DNA from 2 places in the Gracilibacillus thailandensis genome. Region 2 is predicted to be linked to the other one. Evidence: a T-box and tRNA genes for the amino acid it is inferred to sense, from the RefSeq annotation. Region 2 holds a T-box; the other holds one or more tRNA genes.

What was found. The T-box of region 2 lies ahead of GH715_RS15520 (valine--tRNA ligase). A T-box ahead of a tRNA ligase gene usually reads a tRNA of that ligase, here a tRNA-Val.
Positions count from the first base shown of each region.
Region 1: it has a tRNA-Val gene. The T-box ahead of GH715_RS15520 (valine--tRNA ligase) is inferred to sense a tRNA for this amino acid. The anticodon was not compared.

Region 1 covers NZ_WJID01000068.1:2,408-9,845, forward strand. Annotated here, with positions in the region: gene GH715_RS17550 (hypothetical protein) at 1-1,406, shown strand, start outside; gene GH715_RS17555 (LCP family protein) at 1,570-2,634, shown strand; tRNA gene GH715_RS17560 (tRNA-Val) at 2,708-2,780, opposite strand; gene GH715_RS17565 (cell wall hydrolase) at 3,121-3,651, shown strand; gene GH715_RS17570 (DUF3298 and DUF4163 domain-containing protein) at 3,752-4,408, opposite strand; gene GH715_RS17575 (cation:proton antiporter) at 4,518-5,687, shown strand; gene GH715_RS17580 (alpha/beta hydrolase) at 5,740-6,456, shown strand; gene GH715_RS17585 (GNAT family N-acetyltransferase) at 6,468-6,890, shown strand; gene GH715_RS17590 (DUF421 domain-containing protein) at 7,018-7,438, shown strand, end outside.
Region 2 covers NZ_WJID01000055.1:16,460-23,897, reverse strand. Annotated here, with positions in the region: gene GH715_RS15535 (NAD(P)/FAD-dependent oxidoreductase) at 1-1,235, shown strand, start outside; gene GH715_RS15530 (ABC transporter ATP-binding protein) at 1,435-2,073, shown strand; gene GH715_RS15525 (ABC transporter permease) at 2,070-2,849, shown strand; T-box leader at 2,910-3,141, shown strand; gene GH715_RS15520 (valine--tRNA ligase) at 3,422-6,073, shown strand; gene GH715_RS15515 (bifunctional folylpolyglutamate synthase/dihydrofolate synthase) at 6,288-7,438, shown strand, end outside.

The DNA.
Region 1 (7,438 bases), on a different contig from region 2:
ATGAAAAGAATTATTGGACGGTTTACCTCGACTTTCTGGATGACTTTGCTGCATTAGAATACAAAGGCTACTCACTAGCTCATCTTTTCCACTATGGCAGTTTAATCAGAAACAACAAGGAATTGCTCAAGTCTTTACATGATCCAACGTACACTAGCACTCTTAAAAATACAGTAAATGACTTATCTGATATTCAGCATACATTCAATAAAAAGAAAGCAACCATACAAATACCTTTTCAAAAAAAGGAGAATGGCAAAATCCTCCTGCACGATGTATATGACCTTTTACGATTTCCAAATGAAACCTTCTATCATTATTTTGACAAAAGGAAGACCTTGATCGTACAAGATACGATTCCACAAAGGAAAGAGAAAACATACCTTGTTGGATTGCAAGGTTATTCAATCCAAACCTTTGATAACTACAAAAGTGATAGGAAAGCTCCGATCAACAAACTAAAAAAAGAAGCTCAAGTCATCTTATCAAAACATCCTAATCATTTGGTCTATGATGATCCAACCTTTAGAAGTAGATTTTTTATGCAAATCGCTAAAATAGTTAACCGTGTAGAAGAAGCAGCAAATTTATTTAGAAAAGTTCCAATATCTACTGTCATTGTCCCTTCCACACATTACCCGGAAAGTCGTACCTTAGTTTTTGTTGCAGCTGGATACGGGATTCCAACGATTTGTATGCAGCACGGAATAATCGGGAAAGAATTCGGTTATATCCCAAAAATTGCAGATGTTGATGCTGTTTATGGACCGCATGATATGAATTGGTACCATAAAAATGGAGTAGACAAAGAAGGTTTAGAAATCATCGGCCATCCTCGATTTGATTTAATTAAACAAGTACCAAAATTACGACAGGAAGAAGTAAAACAAAATCTTGCCATTGATCCAACAAAGAAAACTATACTACTGATTATCCGTGGGCAACTACTCTTAGAAGAATGGACTGCTTTCCTTGATCAAATAAGTACTAATGATAACGTAAATGTAATTATCAAAGATTTTAAATATAAAAAAACCCATCCTCTTCAGGATGCCCACTCATTTGTCTATTCTTCCAAAGGATACCATCACTATGACCTTTTCAGCATAGCGGATGTAGTAGTTTCTTATCCTTCCACAGTAGCGTTGGAAGCTATGTTGGCAAAAAAACCTGTATTTATATTAGGTGAATCCTCTCCTGGTTACACCGGTTATTATGACGATATGGGAAAACTTATACAGGATGACCCACAGCAACTATCCACATTAGTCTCAGATTTTTTTACCAATAAAGAGTTACAGTCTTATATGGACAAAACAATTAGTGCATTTTTATCACACAGCTATATCAATAAAATTCCGTCTGGTCATCGGTTAATGCGTTTAATTGATAAACTTTCGAACTAATTATTTTAATAGAAAATACTGTAAATGATTCGTTATTATTTGACTAAATTAATAAATACCTGTAACTTTTTAGATGGTGATTCGTCAAATTAGGTGTAATAGTTATCAACATATCACTAATTTTTTTAGTAGAATAATAGACAATAAAGGTGAGGTATTTATTTTGAGTGAACGAAGAACAGACAGAAAAAATAGAAAAAAATCAGGCAAGTGGAAAAAACGAATATTATGGATTATTTTATTAATCATCATCGCCGTTATTGGCTACGGTATTTATTTATTTGTGAACGTTTATGATGCAACTCAAGATGCTCATGAAGAAATAGATCGACCGGATGGAAAATCAGAAAAAAGAGAAACAGATGTTACAATTGGAGACGACCCTTTTTCAATTTTATTAATTGGTGTGGAAGATTATGAAACAGATGGTGAGAATGGTCGTGCAGATACACAAATTGTTGTGACCATTAATCCAAATACAGATCAAATGACAATGACAACCGTCCCACGTGATACAAGAATGGAATTTACAGCAGAAGAAGCCGGACAATATGCTGGCTACCATAAAATAAATGCGGCCTATACGTATGGCTCTATTTTTGACTATGGGGCCAACAAGTTGACGGTGGAAAAGGTAGAACAATTGCTTGATATTCCTATTGATGAATATGTTACAGTGAATTTTGATGGATTTAGAGATATTGTGGACGCACTTGGCGGCGTTACAGTTGATATAAAAGAGCCATTCTGGGAAAAGAACTTCTATGTAGGTGGAGAGAAAATCTACTTTGAAGAAGGAATAAGCACATTAAACGGTGAAGAAGCATTAGCATTTGTCCGAATGAGAAAACGAGATGTAAATAACATCTACTCTCGTGATGAGAGACAGCGTCAATTTATCCAGGCTGCTATTGATGAAGCTATTTCTGCAGATTCATTGTTTAAAGTAGGGGAAATTACAGATATTTTAGGAGAAAATGTAACTACTAGCTTGAGTGCGAGTGAAATTTTTAATTTACAAAAAGCCTATTCTTCGATGAATACTTCGGATATTAAAACATATGAAATAGAAGGTGTAGATCAACGAATTGATGGTACTTACTATTTCCTACCGACAGAAGAAGGTTTGAATAAAGCATCACAACAGTTGAAACAGGAATTAGAACTGGAAGAAGAGAATACAAATGATTATTCTGTGGAGAATAATCAGGATATGGAATTGGAATAAGTAAAACGATTCTGATTCTGAGCATACGAAAAAGCCTGGTTGTTGGTTTATCTAACAACCAGGCTTTTTTTAGTGATTCCGATTGGGCTCGAACCAACGACCTCCACCCTGTCAAGGTGGCGCTCTCCCAGCTGAGCTACGGAATCATTCTTATATATCTAAATATAGGAGAACTCTGACTCATTGTCAATTGAAATTTAATCCGTATTATATCCTAATCCAAATGATGTTCAGATTTCAATACCTTTACAACTGTCATATTCTTAAGCATTATTGCCATTAACTCCTTTTTTTAACAGAATTTTTAACGTTGGTAAACTTTTCTGCGACCTAATATATTAAGCTTTCTATCGATTGGTAAAATTATCATAGCGATTCTTTATGTTACATTTGCTAGTCTAGTTAATAGATTAATCACAGGAGGTAATGAATTTGAAAATAAAAGTCTTGTTAACTAGTTTCTTTGTTCTTACAGGTCTTACGGTTATGCCAGGTTTCGTCGAAGGATATACAGTCAAACAAGGGGATACATTTTGGAAAATAGCACAAAAACATGGTGTATCTACGAATGAACTCATGAATGTTAATAACTACTCTTCTTCCCTTTTATACCCTGGAACGAAACTCAGTATACCAGAGTCCATTTCAGAAGCTGATAAAGAATTAATAGCAAGATTAGTACATGCTGAAGCAAAAGGAGAACCATACGCCGGAAAAGTAGCAGTGGCAACTGTTATCTTAAATCGTGTCGATCATTCGAACTTTCCAAACACTGTAAAAGGTGTTGTGTATGAAACGTATGAGAATGGAGCAATTTATGCATTTAGTCCTGTTGAAAATGGGGCAATCAATAAACCAGCGGATAGTGAAGCAAAACGTGCAGTAGAAGAAGCAATCGCTTTTCGCGGACAAGGGCAAGGATCAATTTATTTCTACAACCCAGAAACAGCTGCAAGTGCTTGGATTTTTGACCAACAAACTACAGTGAAAATTGGGAATCATGTATTTGCAAAATAAGATTATAATAAAAACTCTTTTCATTCAAATACGCATGAAACCGGACCTTAAAGTCGTGTTTCATGCGTTATTTAAAATCAATTATATTATTTTATGTCCCTCATTTTTTATCACTTTTTATATACACCTCTGCCGGCACATGGATTTCCTGATTTCCTGCAACATACGGCGCAATCTCATATTGTTGGAATACGAGAGTAATTCCGTCATCTGTAAAATAAAAAGCCGTATCCTTCGTTAATTTAATGTCTTCCTTTTTTAAGTCTGGATAAAAAATGTCTGGTCGTTCTGTGGCATACTCCCATACATAATCTCTAACAGCTTCAATCTGTTCTTTTTCAGTAAGAATATTGGTTAAATACACACGTTTTCCTTTATCGATATCAAAATTAAACGATTCAACAGTAGTGTTGCCATGTGCTCCTCCACTATATATATAGTTACTTGTCAGTATGCTCAATTTCGGTGATTGGTTATACTTCACTTCATAATCTGTTTGGTATTCTGCATGAAAATCGTATTTCTCAGCTTGCTCTTCATTTTCCTTTAATTCTTTATAAGACTCTTTTATATACTTTTGGAACGCCTTATTGATTTTATCTTCCATCCCTGTTTTTTCAGTTTCAGACACTTGCGGATATTTTAATGACTCGATATCCTTATATATCTCATCTGTTACCAGAGCTGTTTGACCATTCGCAAATACTGTTGGAGTTATCATTACGAATAATATGAAGCATAAACAGAGCTTTTTCATCTCGAAAACACACATCCTTTTTTTGTTTAGCTTACCTAGAACAAACCTAAACATACATATGTTTTTGATGAAAAAATATGGGAATAATAAACAAAAAGGTGGTGAAAAAATGTCGATTGAGCAAATCGTGATTTTACTTTTTATTGGCTATCTTATTTTTACAATTGATACAAAGAAAGAAGACTTTCCTGTTCCAACGGTACTTATATTACTTGGCATCGGGATTTCTTTTATTCCTTTTTTTGAGTCGATAGAATTGACGGAGAATACTATTTATCATATTTTTTTACCTGCCTTGTTATTTGTCTCTGCTTATCAATTTCCCATAAACGATTTTCGTCAGAATGTAAATGTAATTATTTCACTTGCAACAATTGGAATCATTTTGAATGTATTGATATTAGGTTATTTCATTTCGATCATCTCTCCTATTAGTTTGGGCGCTGCCTTTGTTATGGCTGCTATCCTAACACCTACAGATCCAGTATCAGTTGTTTCTATTATTAAGAAAGCAACCGGAAATGAACAGATTGCCAGCATGGTCGAGGGAGAATCGATGTTAAACGATGGGACTAGTATCGTACTTTTTACCACTTTATTTGCGATTGCAACAAGAGAAAAAGGATTTTCGTTTTTTGCTTTTTTTGGCGATTTTCTGCTCGTTTCCTTAGGTGGTATTGCAATCGGGCTTACCTGTGGCTATTTAGTAAGTAAAATGGTCCACTATTCTCATTATCGTAATTATCAAATTATGCTCAGTATTATTCTGGCTTATGGTTCATTCTTAATTGCTGAAGCAGTAAATGTGTCTGGTGTTTTAGCAACGGTTGCGAGTGGAATGATGATTTCATTTGAATATGGACGAGCAATAAAAGAAGCTCATTTTCGTGAATCATTAGATGGATTTTGGGAGATTGTGGAGAACAGTTTACTTGCGATATTATTTTTAGTCATCGGTATTGAAATTACCGAATATTTAGCGATAGGTTATTGGTTATATGCTATCGTCATCTTTGTCTTCATGATTTTCGCACGTTACATCATTAGTTATGCTGTAACAAAGATAATCCACCCGCTTTCCTGGCGTTACAACTTGTTAATATCGTGGGCTGGCTTAAAAGGATCGATGTCTGTCTTTTTAATTCTCACCTTATACGCCAAAAACACTAGCAGTATGAACAGTGATTGGATTGTTGGTGTCAGCTTCACCATTGTACTATTATCTTTAACCATTCAAAGTCTCAGCATGGCGCCCATTTCAAGACAGTTGCTAAAATAATGCAGTAAAAAAGAAATCCTGTTAAAATACATAATGACAAGGGGGAGTTTATGTGGGACGTAACGGAAAGATGGAAGATGCGACCATTCATAGTGAACATCTGAAAGAAGAAATCCAGATAAAGTGGTATCTTCCAGAAGGATTTACAGCTTTTAAAGATTATCAATTATGTATCATGAATGATGGCGATGATTATTTCAGGATGGGACGAGTTGCTACTTTAAGCGATCAATTACATGAAGATATAGAGATCGAAGCCACTATTTTTGTTGGTGTACATTATCAAGACAAAAATGATCGATGGGAAAAATATCATCCGAGTGGTCAACAGCAGGATGCTTATATTGCTTTTCTCGTAAAAGAAGCGATTCCTTATGTCGAGAATCATTTACATATTACACCGGTAAAGCGAATATTAATCGGAGATTCACTAGCCGGAACATTAGCATTTATGATCGCAACCCAATTTCCACATACATTTGATACGGTTATTATGCAATCACCTTATGTCGATCAAGATGTGTTGAAAAGAGCAAGCAAGGCCGCGGAATTTTCACATATTGAAGTATTTCACTCGATTGGAAAAGAAGAAACAGAGGTACACATGACAAATGGAGAAACTGCGGATTTCTTAACACCTAATCGTACTTTAAATCAGACCTTAACTGGAAAACTGCAGGTCTATCATTATGATGAATTTAATGGTAATCATACATGGAAATATTGGCAACAAGATTTAAAAGAAATATTAATCAAGATGTTAGGATAAGGGGAGAAACAATGGAATTGAAAATAGTCAATACAGAAAAGGAATTACAAGATGCCTATAAAGTTCGATTCACTGTTTTTGTAGAAGAACAAGGCGTACCGGAAGATTTAGAAATTGATGAATTAGAACAAGAAGCGCTTCATTTTATCGGATATGAGGAAGAAGAGCCGGTAGCGGCAAGCAGAATGCGCTTTGTTGATGGTTACGCCAAAATGGAGCGTATTTGTGTTTTGCAATCACAACGTGGCAAAGGTTTTGGTCGAGATATCCTGTTATTTATGGAAAGAATAGCAAAAGAAAAAGACATGGACAAATCCAAGCTAAATGCTCAAACGAGAGCAGAAGCATTTTATCAATCACTGGGGTATGAAACAATTTCCGGTGAATTCATGGATGCTGGTATCCCACATGTCACCATGACAAAATCAATATGAGACTGCCATTAGGAGCTAAAATGTAAATACATTTTAGCTTTTTAATTTGGAACCGTTTCAGCATGTATGCACATGATTGTTTTGGTATATCCTAATAAAAAATCTGATAAAGATAGGAGAAACAACTATGCATTACGGTTCCATTTTTGTAGAGACATTGTTTGGTTTTGTCATGTTGTTTATTCTAACTAAATTACTTGGAAAGACACAGATCAGACAACTTACAGCATTTGATTTTATCTCTGCACTTATTCTTGGGGAATTAGTTGGGAATGCCCTCTATGATAACGAAGTTGGCATAAGGGATATTGCTTTTGCAATTCTGTTATGGGGGGCTTTATTATATTTGACAGAAATTATTACCCAACGTTTTAAGAAAACAAGATCGATGCTAGAGGGCCAGCCGTCAATTGTTATCCATAAAGGGAAACTACAACGTGAAGAAATGAAAAAAAGCAAGCTCGATATGAATCAGTTGTTACATTTATTGCGTTCCAAAGATGTATTTTCCATTCGAGAAGTAGATTATGCTATCCTCGAAACCGATG
Region 2 (7,438 bases):
AACAAGAAGGGAAGGATTCGATGATAGGAAACAGACCTAAAATAGTTGTACTTGGAGCAGGCTATGCAGGTATGATGACAACCAAACGTTTAACACAACAATTTGCACCAGAAGAAGCAGATATTACATTAGTCAACAAACACAATTATCATTATCAAACAACATGGTTGCATGAAGTAGCTGCAGGAACAATTGATGTTAATCGCTCTCGAATTATGATTTCCGATGTCATCAATACTCGCCGCGTTAATTTTGTACATGATGCAGTGGTGAAAATTAACAAAGAATCCAAAACAGTTCAACTAGAAAATGGCGAAATTAGTTATGATTACTTAGTGATTGGACTAGGTTTCGAAAAAGCCACATTTGGTATTCCTGGTATGGAAGAGCATGCTTTTTCGATTCAGAGTGTCGACACGAGTCGTATGATTAGAGATCATATTGAATATCAGTTTGCTCGTTATCGAAATGAAAAAAATCCTGATTCAAGTATGCTAACGATCGTTGTAGGTGGTGCTGGTTTCACCGGTATCGAATTTTTAGGTGAGTTAGCAGAACGAATACCGCTATTATGTAAAAAATATGATATCCCGCGTCAAGACGTAAAGATCATAGATGTTGAAGCAATGCCAACCATTCTACCAGGCTTTGATGAAGAGCTATTAAGCTATGCGAAAGAGTCATTAGAATACCGTGGTATTGAATTTAAGCTTGGTACCATGATTAAAGAAGTAAAAGCAGACTTTGTTGTCGTTGGGGAAGATGAAGAGGAAATTAAAGCAGGTACGATAGTTTGGACTGGTGGTGTACAAGCTAATCGAATTGTAGGAGAATCAGGTTTTGAGCTAACGAAAGGTAAAGTCAATGTAGATGCCACATTACGTGCTCCAGGACATGATGAAGTCTTTATTTTAGGTGATTGTGCATGGGTGATGAATAACGAAACAGGAAAACCATACCCGCCTACAGCCCAAATTGCCATACAGGAAGCAGATGTTTGCGCGCATAATATTAAAACGATGATTTATGGTGGTACACTACAAGAATTCCAGTTTGATGATAAAGGAACAGTAGCATCTTTAGGTGGAAGTGATGCGATGGGAACGGTATTTGACGGCAATAAATTATATGGTATGCAGGCAAAAGTGATGAAAAATGTGATTGATGACCGCTACTTGTTCTTATTAGGTGGGCCAATGCTCGTACTGAAAAAGGGTAAATTCCGTCCGTTTTAACAGAACTATAAAAGAGGAGGAAGTCATATGAAAAATACATTATTTTACACATTATTAACGGTAGTTGCGACGATTGCATATGTATTTGTTTCTAGGAAAATGGAAGATAAGCGTGATTTTCGCTAAGAATCGTGAGCAGATACAATCGGGTGTCTGCTCTATTTAAATTACATAGACCTAGTACTTTGGAGGAGACGTCATGTTTTCGATTAAACAATTGGTTTTTAAGGATATACTTACGGTTAACAATTTAGAAATTGAATCAGGTAAAATTTACTGCTTATTTGGAGAAAGTGGCAGTGGTAAATCTACCTTGTTAAAAATGTTTAACAGCATGCTTACTCCTGATCAGGGTACTATTACTTATAAAGATCAATCGATCGCAAACTTAGACCCTGTTCAATTAAGAAGAGAAGTAGTAATGCTTGGACAGGACCCGGTAGTTTTTGAAGGAACAGTTCGTGATAACCTTTTGATAGGACTGCAATTTGCGGATGAAGCAGATGTCGAAGATCAGGTATTGATTGATTTATTAAACGACTTACATTTAACAAAAGATTTAGATGACGAAGCGGATAAACTATCTGGTGGTGAACAACAAAGGTTAGCATTTGGACGTGTGCTTTTGATGAATGCCGAAGTCTACTTGTTGGACGAACCTACATCTGCTCTTGATGAAGAAACGGAAACCGCGATTATGGACTTATTTACAAAGAAAATCCGTGACGAAGGTAAAATGGCAATCATGGTTACACATTCAAAAGAAGTCGCAGAAAAATATAGTGATGAAATTATCTATATGAACGACATAGTAACGAAAGAGGGTGATTTTTCATGAATGAAATGCTTGAAATTACGATATGGCAGCTCGTTACTGCTTATATTTTTATAGTCATCCTACTTGCGATCGTCCGCTGGCGTAAAATCCCGCGAGAGAAAGAAATCATTATTGCTACACTAAGAATGACGATTCAACTTATATTAGTTGGTTATGTACTCATGTTTATATTTGAAAATGAGAAAATGATTTACTCGATTATCGTCATTATTATCATGGAAACATTTGCTGTTTATAATATTTATAAACGTACGAAACAAACCTTAAGCAGAGAGTTAAAGAAAATTATTGCGATTTCGATGGTATCCGGTACTTTATTTGCTTTTCTTTATTTTGATTTTATCGTTGTTCAGTTTTCACCATGGTATGATCCCCGTTATTTCATACCGATTGCAGGTATGTTAATCGGGAACTCTATGACTGGAATTACACTTGGAGTTAGCTCTTTAGTGGAAGGCTTCAGCTCACGTAAGAAAGAAGTGGAAGCTGCATTGATGTTAGGAGCGCCACCGAATAAAGCATCACAGGGTATTGTTAATCATGCTTTTGATTCAGCGATCTTACCGACAATCAACAGTATGGTCGGAATGGGGATTGTTTTTTTACCAGGAATGATGACCGGTGTTATCTTATCTGGGGCAGGTCCGATGGATGCGATTAAATATCAAATTGCCATTATGCTTGGTATCACGGGTAGTGTTTCATTGTCCGTAATTTTATTCTTATATTTTGGTTATAAGACGTTTTTTAATAAACATGCACAATTGACATTATAATTAAACTTGACTTCTTTGATTCCTTTTGGATAAAATAGCATATAATGAATCATAATTAAGACAGATGCGATGATGAGGAGGAGTACTTCACACTGTTCGCTAGAGAGGAAGACCCACTGGCTGAAAGGTTTTCTCGAAAAAAGGTGAAGGAAGGTAGCCTCTGATGCAGCTTTACTGAACACGACAAGTAGGTAAAAGCCGGTGAAATCCGTTATCTTCTGCTAAGCGTATAAGTGATAGTACTTATAAACAAAGGTGGCACCGCGGAAACCCAATCCTTTTCGTCCTTTAAACAAGGCCGGAAAGGATTTTTTTATGTCGCTGTGGAGAGGATATGCCAGATCCATAACTGCGAGATAAAGTGGATCCGAGGCTAATTTGGGCTAAGCACGGACATTTGTTCGTGCCAAAAGTGCTGTTTTTAGGGTGGTCACGGACATCTATTCCAAAATGGTGCTCATTTAAGCTAAAATGAACCAAATAAGGGATTCAATGTCCGCATCAAGACAAATTTTCACTAATTCGCAGTAGTTATCTATGATTACCGTTAGTAAATATAAGGAGGAATAAGCATGTCAGAACAACAGGAAGTTAATTTACCGCCAAAGTATGATCCAACTGCAGTTGAGAAGGGGCGTTATAACACTTGGGTAGAAGGGAAGTATTTTGAGGCAGAACGTAACACAGATAAGGAACCTTTTACGATCGTAATCCCGCCACCAAACGTAACCGGTAAATTACACATCGGTCATGCATGGGATACGACACTACAGGATATCATCACAAGAATAAAAAGAATGCAAGGCTATGATGTTCTCTACTTACCAGGAATGGACCATGCCGGTATCGCAACTCAATCAAAAGTAGAAGCAAAACTACGTGAAGAAGGTATATCTCGATATGATTTAGGCAGGGAGAAATTCCTCGACAAAGCATGGGACTGGAAAGAAGAATACGCTGGCTTTATTCGCGAACAATGGGCAAAATTAGGACTAGGTTTAGATTATTCACGCGAACGATTCACTTTAGATGAAGGTTTATCAGAAGCAGTAAAAGAAGTATTTGTTACATTGTATGAAAAAGGGCTTATCTATCGTGGAGAGTATATAATTAATTGGGATCCCGCAACAAAGACTGCTCTTTCTGATATTGAAGTAATCTATAAGGATGTGCAAGGTCATTTCTATCATATGAAATATCCTTTAGCAGATGGATCCGGACATATTGAAGTAGCTACAACGAGACCAGAAACGATGCTTGGTGATACAGCAGTCGCTGTACATCCAGATGACGAAAGGTATCAAGATTTAATAGGTAAGAAAGTTAAGCTTCCAATTGTTGGTCGAGAAATCGAAATTGTAGCTGATGATTATGTGGATATGGAATTTGGTTCAGGTGCTGTAAAAATAACACCTGCTCACGATCCAAATGACTTTGAAATTGGTAATCGCCATAACCTAGAACGTGTACTTGTGATGAACGAAGACGGTACAATGAATGAGAATGCTGGTAAATATCAAGGCATGGATCGGTTTGCATGTCGTAAACAGATCGTCAAAGACCTTCAAGATCAAGGGGTTCTGTTCAACATTGAAGAACATATGCATTCAGTGGGTCACTCGGAACGAAGCGATGCAGTGGTCGAACCATATTTGTCAACACAATGGTTTGTTGACATGCAGCCATTGGCAGATGCTGCGATTGAACTTCAAAAAGCTTCTGATGACAATAAAGTACATTTTGTACCGGATCGTTTCGAAAAAACATACCTCAGATGGATGGAAAATATCCGTGACTGGTGTATATCTAGACAATTGTGGTGGGGACACCGTATTCCTGCCTGGTATCATAAAGAAACAGGTGAAATGTATGTAGGTAAGGAAGCACCTGAAGATATCGAAAACTGGGAACAAGATCAAGATGTATTGGATACTTGGTTTTCCTCAGCGTTATGGCCATTCTCTACATTAAACTGGCCAAATACAGAGGATGAAGATTTTAAGCATTTCTTCCCAACCAATGTACTAGTAACCGGATATGATATTATCTTTTTCTGGGTATCTCGGATGATTTTCCAATCGGTTGAGTTTAATGATCAACGTCCGTTTAAAGACGTATTGATTCATGGATTAGTTCGTGATGCAGAAGGTCGCAAGATGAGTAAATCACTTGGCAATGGTGTTGATCCTATGGAAGTGATTGATAAGTACGGAGCAGACTCCTTGCGTTACTTCTTAGCAACAGGATCAAGTCCAGGACAGGATCTCCGTTTCCAGTGGGAAAAGGTAGAATCGACTTGGAACTTTGTTAATAAAATATGGAATGCTTCGCGTTTTGCTTTAATGAACATGGATGGCTTACGTTACGATGAGATTGATTTAACCGGCAAAAAATCCGTGGCGGATGAATGGATTTTGACAAGACTAAACGAAACGATAGAACAAGTAACACGTCACGTGGATAAATATGACTTTGGTGAGGCAGGACGTTACCTTTATAACTTTATTTGGGATGACTTCTGTGATTGGTATATTGAAATGGCGAAATTACCGCTTTACGGCGAAGATGAGCAAGCAAAGCTAACGACACGCTCGATTTTAGCGTATGTGTTAGATCATACGATGCGCATGCTTCATCCATTTATGCCATTTGTGACAGAAGAAATATGGCAACAGTTGCCTCACAAAGGTGAATCTATTGTACGTGCGGCATGGCCAACAGCAGATAATCAATTATCTAATGAAGCATCATCCGAAGTGATGAAGCAATTAGTGGCCATTATTCGTTCTGTCCGTAATATCCGTGCCGAAGTGGACACACCGATGTCGAAAGAAATTCCTATCATCGTTCAAGCTAATGATGAAGCGGTGAAAAAACAATTAGAAATTAACCGTATATATATAGATCGCTTCTGTAATCCGAGTGAATTAACGATTGATACAAACGTTGCGGTGCCAGGCAAAGCAATGTCTGCCGTTGTTACTGGTGCGGAGCTATTCTTACCTTTAGAAGGTTTGATCGACATTGACAAAGAGCTTAAACGTCTTCAAGGAGAATTGGATAAATTAAACAAAGAAGTTGAGCGCGTTGATAAGAAATTGGCGAATGAAGGATTTGTTAGCAAAGCTCCTGCACATGTAGTAGATGCAGAAAAAGAAAAGCAAAAAGATTACATGGAGAAGAGAGAGAAAGTACAAGCGCGAATGGAAGAACTTCAGAAATAACTAAAGCAGAGGCTGTCATTGGCAGCCTCTCTTTTTCACAACCACAAACAAATAAAATATGTTTGATTTAGAATAACTGCTTAGTTCAATGTGGACATTTTGTTCCGCTATTCATCGAAAAATGAGCGTGATTCTGTCAAATAACGCACTGAATGTCTGCTCAACAAATATTAGTTCATCGTTTTGTTTAAATAATAAAAAGGATGTTGATTTTATGATGGAATCTTTACAGGATTTGGAACATTTTTTTGCATCAAGACGAACGTTAGGAATAAAGCCTGGGTTGGAGCGATTGGATTATTTATTAGAAAAAGTGAATCATCCGCAAAAGTCAATACCAACTATCCATATTGCCGGTACGAATGGGAAAGGTTCTACTTTGACCTATTTAAAAGAAGTGTTAATGGAGGGGGGATATACTGTCGGGACTTTTCAGTCACCAGGTCTTCCTACGATTTTGGATCATATGGCGATTAATAATCGAACTATTACAGCGCAGGAATTTATTGATATTCTTCATCCGCTTTTGCCGATTATTGAAGAAATGGATCAACAAAACTTAGCTCCGTCTGAATATGAGATATTAATGATTATTACACTATTATTTCTCCAAGATAACATCGATATTGCTGTAATCGAAGCCGCTATGGGAGGCCGAGAGGACATAACCAATAGAGTTGAGCCGCTTGTAACGATTATTACAAGTATTGGATTTGATCATACAAGCTTTCTCGGTAATACACTAAAAGACATTGCTGCTCATAAAGCTGGAATTATCAAGGAAAAGGTGCCAATTATATCTGGTGATTTGGTCGATGAAGCTTTACAAGTTGTGAAAGAAGAAGCTAGTAAGCAAAGCGCACCCTTGTATTTATATGGCCAACAGTTTTGGATTGAAGAAATAGATAGGAATCATTTCCACTGGAATAATGGTACGAAGTATTATGTTATGGATCTTTCAATGAAAGGACGTCACCAAATAATGAATGTTTCTTTAGCTATACAAGCGTTGCATCTTTTACAAGATAATGGATTTAAAATTGATGACATAGCGGTGAAAAGAGGTTTGTCTCAAGCAAAACTACCCAATCGAATGGAAATCATTAAAGAACATCCAAAGATTATTGCTGATGGTGCACATAATGTCCAAAGCGTTAACAAATTAGTAGAAACGATTCAAGAAGAAAGTATAGAAGGTCGTGTCAAAGTCTTGTTCAGTGCCTTTCGAGATAAAGAGATTACCGTGATGTTGAAGGAATTAGCAAAACTAACAGACGAGATTATCGTGACAACCTTCGATCATCCAAGAGTATTATCTGAGGAAGAAGTACCTGAACATATCGTTTATATAGAATACGCTAGACA